Regions from separate parts of the Actinoallomurus vinaceus genome, predicted to be linked through region 2. Evidence: riboswitches for the same ligand, from Rfam matches in the RefSeq annotation. Region 2 holds a riboswitch; the other holds the start of a gene.

Region 1 (3,403 bases), on a different contig from region 2:
GTAGGCCTGCGCGTCGAGCAGGCCGCCCAGGTCGTCACCGGTGCGCACCCGGAACAGCCATCCCTCGCCGTACGGGTCGGAGTTGATCACGGCCGGGTCCTCTTCAAGGGCGCTGTTGACCGCGACGACCTCGCCGGTGACGGGCGCATAGATGTCGCTCACCGACTTGGTCGACTCGGCCTCGCCACACGGCTCTCCGGCCTCGACGGACGCGCCCTCCTGCGGCAGCGACACGTACACGATGTCACCGAGCGCGTCAGCGGCGTACGCCGTGATGCCGACGGTCACCACACCGTCGGACGGCTCGGTGATCCACTCGTGCTCCTGGGTGTAGGAAAGCGTCTCGGGAACGGTGGTGCTCACGAAGTCCTCCTGTAGAATGGCAGCGCTACCTTGTCGACCGGCTCGTGGTTACCGCGGATGTCCACGGCGAGGTCGGTGTCCTCGGCGTGGTCCACGTCGATGTAGGCCATGGCGATGGGTTTGCCCAGTGTCGGGGACGGCGCACCACTGGTCACCACCCCGCAGGGCGTGCCGTCCGCCGTCACGATGGCGTACCCGTGCCGCGGCACTCGCCGCCCCCGCGCGACGAGCCCCACGAGGGTGCGCCCAGGCGGGGTGTCGGCGCGCGCGGACAGCGCGGCGCGCCCGACGAAGTCACCGGGCTTGTCCAGCTTGACGGTACGGCCGAGGCCGGCGTCGTACGGGGTGGTCTCGGCGGTCAGCTCGTTGCCGTACAGCGGCATGCCGGCCTCGAGGCGGAGGGTGTCGCGCGCGGACAGCCCGGCGGGCCGCAGGTCGTCGCCGCCGGCCTCCGTGACGGCGCGCCAGACGGCCACGGCGTCACCCGCCGCGACGAACAGCTCGAAACCGTCCTCGCCGGTGTACCCCGTGCGGGCGATCAGCGCGTCGATCCCGGCGACCTTCCCCGGCAGGATCGCGTAGTACTTCAGGTCGGCGAGCGCGGCGTCGGTGAGCTTCTCCAGGATGGCCTGGGCCTTCGGGCCCTGCACGGCGACGAGCGCGTACGCGTTGGAGCGGTCGTCGACGGTGGCCTTGTCGAACCCGCTCGCCCGCTCGGTGAGCTCGGCGCGAACGACCGCGGCGTTGGCGGCGTTCGCGACCACCATGAAGGTCTCCGGAGCGAGCCGGTAGACGATCAGATCGTCGAGGACGCCCCCGGCCCGATCGACGATCATCGTGTAGCGCGCCCGGCCGACGGCGAGCACGGACAGGTGCCCGATCAGCGCGTGGTCGAGGGCCGCCCCGGCCTGCGGGCCGGTGACGAAGATCTCTCCCATGTGGGACAGGTCGAAGAGCCCCGCGCTGGTGCGGACGGCCTGGTGCTCGGCGGTCTCGCTTCCGTAGCGCAGCGGCATGAGGTAGCCGGCGAACTCGGTGACCGTGGCACCGAGCTCGGCGTGGACCTCGTGCAACGGTGTTCTCTTGGCGTCCGGCGTGGACATCGGGGCAGGCTCCTATCACGCGGGCGGCCGGGATCCCATCCTCCCATTGGCGCGCGAAATGCGGTCGCGGTGCCCTCCCCCTCTGTCATCGGTGCCTGAGAGCTTCACCCCCTGATCGGGGGGCTTGCACCTTCGGCGGGAGCATCGCTCCGCTTTCCAGAGGTCGCCTGGTCCGCACGGTTCCTTTGGCCTGAGAGGTTCCGGGGAGGAGTTGCTCCTTCGGCGTACCTCGCTGGCGGCGAGGTCGCTCTCCCGCGCGGGATCAACGGCATGGCCAGGCTAGCAGCGTGGGGCCGCCTGGGAAACGGGGCCACCGCAGGTCGCGTACCGGGGGCCTCCGGGTGGCGTACCGGGAGCCGGCCGGCGGCGGACCGGGACTTCCGGCTCAATTCCCGTGGAACCTCGGGCAGCCGCTGAAGATCGCGAATTATGTTGATCAACCAGCGGCCGGCGGGGGAGGGCGCGACGGCGGGGGCACGGCTTTCACCATCGCATCGAGCGTGAGGAACTCCATGGCCCACTCAAGGACATCTCGGCGGATCACCGGCTTGGTCGCGCTCGGCGCGGCGGCCGTCGTCGGCCTGACCGGAGCGTGTTCGCCCGGTCAGGCGGCGGGCACCGTCGCGGCCCGCGCCGCGGCGCCCGCCGCCGCGGCCGGCAGCCCGATCGACATGACCAGCGGCTTCTACGTCGACCCGGACTCCAATCCCGCCAAATGGGTACGGGACAACCCCGGTGACGCGCGCGCCGCCCGGATCAAGTCGGCGATCGCCGACAAGCCGACGGCGGGCTGGTTCGGTGACTGGAGCGGCGACATCGGAACGGCGGTCTCGGCGTACGTCGGGGCCGCGGACGCCGCCGACAAGCTGCCCGTCCTGGTCGCGTACAACATTCCCGGCCGGGACTGCTCGGGCGAGTCCAAGGGCGGTTCGGACAAGGACAAGTACGAGGGGTGGATCTCGGCGTTCGCCGGCGCGATCGGATCACGGCCCGCCGTCGTGGTCATCGAACCGGACGCCCTCGCCCAGCTCGACTGCCTTCCGGCCGACACGGACCGGCAGTTCCGCCTGGACCTGCTGAAGTTCGCCACCGAGCAGTTCAAGGCCAAGGCGCCGAACACCTGGGCGTACCTCGACGCCGGCAACGCCAAGTGGATCGCCCCGGACGTGATGGCCCAGCGGCTGGAGTCCGCCGGCGTGCACAACGTCCGGGGCTTCGCGGTCAACGTCTCGAACTACTACACCACCGACGAGTCGGAGTCCTACGGCACGGCGGTGAACGCCTCGCTGTCGAGCAAGGTCCCGTTCATCGTCGACACCAGCCGTAACGGCAACGGGTCGAAGAACGGGGAGTGGTGCAACCCGGCCGGCCGCAAGCTCGGCGTCACGCCCCAGGTCGGTGGCGGGGCCGAGATGCTGCTTTGGGTGAAGGTCCCGGGCGACTCCGACGGATCCTGCGGGATCGGCCAGGGCATCCCGGCCGGTCAGTTCAGCCCCGACCTCGCCACGCACCTGATCGACGGATCCTGACGACCCGGCTCTCGGCGGACCGGCGGAACAGCGCGTTCCGCCGACCCGCCCCGGTCCGGAAGCGCGTGATCACGAAACGTATTGATAGGAAGGTTTATTAACCCTTTTTCCGCGATCCGATTGACCGTGGCCTGCCACGCCGGTTGCATGGCCCGCGCCCCAAGATCCTTAAGTACCCCCTCCGAGAGGACTCTCATGGCGCGCACGCGCACCCGGGTCTGGCTCCTGACCGGCGTGGCGATCACGCTGGCGGTCGCGGCCCTCACCGTGCTGACCTCCCGCGGCACGCCGGCGACACGGACCGCCGCCATACCGGCCGCCAACACCCAGGCCGCCTTCCAGCACCCGGGCGTCCTGGTCGGACGCTCCGAGCTCGACTTCGCCCGGGCGAAGGTCAAGGCCGGCGCC
Region 2 (3,403 bases):
CGCGAACTCCGGCCAGGTGATCGGCTCCATCTCGGTGGTCGCGTTGAGCTTCATCGTGCAGGAGCCCAGCGGGATCATCGAGCGGTCCAGCGTGATGTCCTTGTCCTGCAGGCGACGCAGGTACCGCAGCATCGCCGTCTCCGAGCGGTGCGCATGGAAGACCGGGTGCGTCAGGTACTCGCTCTCCCGGCGGACCGTCTCGGGCAGCGCGGCCCCCGCGATCACGGACAGGGCCTCGTTGCCGGCCAGGCCGAACGCCCGCCACACCGCGGTGACGTGCTCGTCCGTCGTCGTCTCGTCGCAGGCGATCCCCACGTGGTCGGCGTCCACCAGGCGCAGGTTGATCCCGCCCTCGCGCGCCCGCCGTACGACCTCCTCGGCGCGGCCCGGAACGCGGGCGAGCACGGTGTCGAAGAACGTCTCATGGGCGATCTCGGCGCCCAGCGCGGCGAGGCCGCCCGCGAGGCGCACGGCCTGCTCGTGGACCCGCTCGGCGATGCCCCGCAGTCCCTCCGGGCCGTGGTAGACGGCGTACATGCTCGCCATCACGGCCAGCAGCACCTGGGCGGTGCAGATGTTGCTCGTGGCCTTCTCGCGGCGGATGTGCTGCTCACGGGTCTGCAGCGCCAGGCGGTAGGCCGGGTCGCCGTCCACGTCGACGGACACGCCGACGAGGCGGCCGGGCAGCTGCCGCTGCAGGCCCTCGCGCACGGCCATGTAGCCGGCGTGCGGGCCGCCGAAGCCGTACGGCACGCCGAACCGCTGCGACGTCCCGACCGCGATGTCCGCGCCGAACTCCCCCGGCGGCGTGAGCAGCGTCAGGGCCAGCAGGTCGGCGGAGACGACGACCTGCGCGCCGCGCTCGTGCGCGGCCTCCGTCACGGCCGACAGGTCGCGCACGACACCGCTCGCGCCGGGGTACTGCAGCAGGACGCCGAAGAACTCGCCCTCGGGCAGCCCTCCGGACAGGTCGGCGACGACGACCTCGATGCCGAGCGGCAGCGCCCGTGTGCGGATCACCTCGATCGTCTGCGGCAGCGCGTCGGCGTCGATCAGGAAGGTGTCCCCGGCCTTTGCAGCCCGGTGCGCGAGGGTCATCGCCTCGGCCGCCGCAGTGCCCTCGTCGAGCAGGGAGGCGTTCGAGACCGGCAGCCCCGTCAGGTCGCTCACGACGGTCTGGAAGTTCAGCAGCGCCTCGAGGCGGCCCTGGGAGATCTCCGGCTGGTACGGCGTGTAGGCGGTGTACCAGCCCGGGTTCTCCAGGACGTTCCGGAGGATCACCCCGGGCGTGACCGTGCCGTGGTAGCCCAGGCCGATCATCGAGGTGAGGACCTGGTTCTCCGAGGCCAGCTCACGGAGGCGCGCCAGCGCCTGCACCTCGGTCAGCGCCGGAGGCAGGTCCAGCGGACGGTCGGTGCGGATCACCGTGGGCACGGCGGCGTCGACGAGGGCCTGGACACTCGGAAAGCCGGTGGCCTTGGCCATCTCGGCGCGGTCGCCGCGCGACGGCCCGATATGCCGATCGGCGAAGGGGACCTCGGTCATTGGGGAGCCTCCTGGTGCGATGGATGCGCAGCCACCACCGGGCAGGCCGGTGGCCGGTCTCCCCCTCTGTCAGTGAACCTGAGAGCTTCACCGCGCCGGGGGCGCGGCTTGCACCTTCGGTGAGACCCGGCTGGATCGCCGGCCCTGCTTTCCAGAGGTGCCTTCCTCGTACGGTCCTTTTGCCTGAGAGGTTCCGGGGAGGGTTGCTCCTTCGGCGCCCCGCACCACGCTGTGCGAGGTCTCTCCCGTACGAGGTCGACGGCGGTTCCACCCTACCGGAGGCCTCGCCCCTCTCCACGGGCCCGGTGCTCCGGAGATCAACGCCCCGGGAGATCGGCGCGTCGCCCCCATGCGACGATGGGCCGGCCCGGCGGCGACGAGGAGGTCCGATGGACGAGACCTGGCGGCTGATCGAGTGTTGTCACGCGTTCGTCTACTTCGCGCCGGAGGCCAAGGCGGCGTACGCCGACGCGGGCCTCAAGGGCTTCTGGATGGGCTACTTCGCCTCCCGGTCGGCGGCCCTGGGCGCGCCCGCTCCCGAGGTCGTCACGGCCGCGTTCTACAACTTCGCGCCGCGCATGGTCGCCCGTGCGATCCCGGACGCCTGGCGCTACTCCTCACCCGAGACCGTCCTCGCCGCCCGGACGGCCGTCGCCGGCCGGTCCCTGCGCCGCCTGCTCGGCGACCTGGTGGACTCGGCCGGCGTCGCGGAGGCCGCGGACCTGGCGGGACGGGCGGTGGAGGCGGCGCCGGCCACGGGCCGCGTCCTGTTCGCGGCGCACGCCGCCCTGCCCAGGCCCGCCGAGCCGCACCTGGCGTTGTGGCACGCCGTCACCGCGCTCCGGGAGTTCCGCGGGGACGGGCACGTCGCCACCCTGCTCGCCGCCGGGCTCGACGGCTGCGAGGCGAACGTCGTCGCCTGCGCACTCGGCCTCGCCCCGCCCGAGCAGCGCGGCTACCGGGGCTGGACCGAACAGGAGTGGACGGCCGCCGCCGACCGGCTGCGGGACCGGGGCCTCCTCGACGCGGACGGCGCTCTCACCGCCGAGGGCCGTGCGGACCGGCGGGCGATCGAGGACGTCACCGACCGGCTCGCCCGCCCGCCGCTGGACGCCCTCGGCCGGGACGGCGCGGCCCGGCTGGCCGACCGCCTTCGCCCGCTCGCGCGGCGGATCGTCGAGGCCGGCGCCCTGCCCTTCCCGAACGCGATGGCCATGCCCCGGCCCGGCGACGGCGCCGAGGACGTGGCGCCGTCATGACCTCGGCCGGTCCGGGGCGGGGCGGCGTCAGCGGTTCACCGTCCGGTACCGGTGCACCGCCGACGGGACGAAGACGACCAGCAGAACGGCCGACCACAGCAGGGTCGCGGCCACCGGGTGGCGAAGCGGCCACACGAGGTGGGCGTTCCCAACCACGCCGGGGCTGCCGAACAGATCCCGGCACGCCGCGACGATCGCGCTGACCGGGTTCCAGTCGGCGATGGCGCGCAGCCACGCCGGCATGCCCGTGGTCGGCACGAACGAGTTGGACACCATGGTGATCGGGAAGATCAGCGGGATGAGCTGGTCCAGCGTCTCCTCCTTGATCAGCAGGCCGAGCAGCACACCGGCCCAGCTGATCGCGTAACGCAGCAGGACCAGGAGGGCGAAGGCGGTCAGGGTCCGGACCGGCCCCTCGTGCGGGCGCCAGCCGACGGCGAAACCGCAGGCGACCATGACGACCATGCCGAGGGTGCCGGTGATGATGTCCGCGCCCGTCTGCCCGAACGGCACCGCCGACCGTGCCATCGGCATGGACCGGAACCGGTCCATGACACCGCGGCCGGCGTCCTGGGAGACCACCGTCGCGGTGGCCAGCA

Evidence for each region. Region 2 has a riboswitch for glycine ahead of gcvP (aminomethyl-transferring glycine dehydrogenase). Riboswitches for the same ligand answer to the same signal wherever they lie in the genome.
Region 1: linked by a shared signal. The riboswitch ahead of gcvT (glycine cleavage system aminomethyltransferase GcvT) and the one ahead of gcvP (aminomethyl-transferring glycine dehydrogenase) in region 2 are both predicted to bind glycine.

What each region holds. Positions count from the first base shown of each region.
Region 1 is NZ_BAABHK010000023.1:117,988-121,390, reverse strand. Features, by position in the region: gene gcvH (glycine cleavage system protein GcvH) at 1-363, opposite strand, end outside; gene gcvT (glycine cleavage system aminomethyltransferase GcvT) at 360-1,466, opposite strand; glycine riboswitch at 1,634-1,731, opposite strand; gene ABEA24_RS47905 (glycoside hydrolase family 6 protein) at 1,979-2,995, shown strand; gene ABEA24_RS47900 (alginate lyase family protein) at 3,191-3,403, shown strand, end outside.
Region 2 is NZ_BAABHK010000002.1:712,965-716,367, forward strand. Features, by position in the region: gene gcvP (aminomethyl-transferring glycine dehydrogenase) at 1-1,545, opposite strand, end outside; glycine riboswitch at 1,605-1,705, opposite strand; glycine riboswitch at 1,707-1,803, opposite strand; gene ABEA24_RS09100 (SCO6745 family protein) at 1,935-2,804, shown strand; gene ABEA24_RS09105 (ABC transporter permease) at 2,832-3,403, opposite strand, start outside.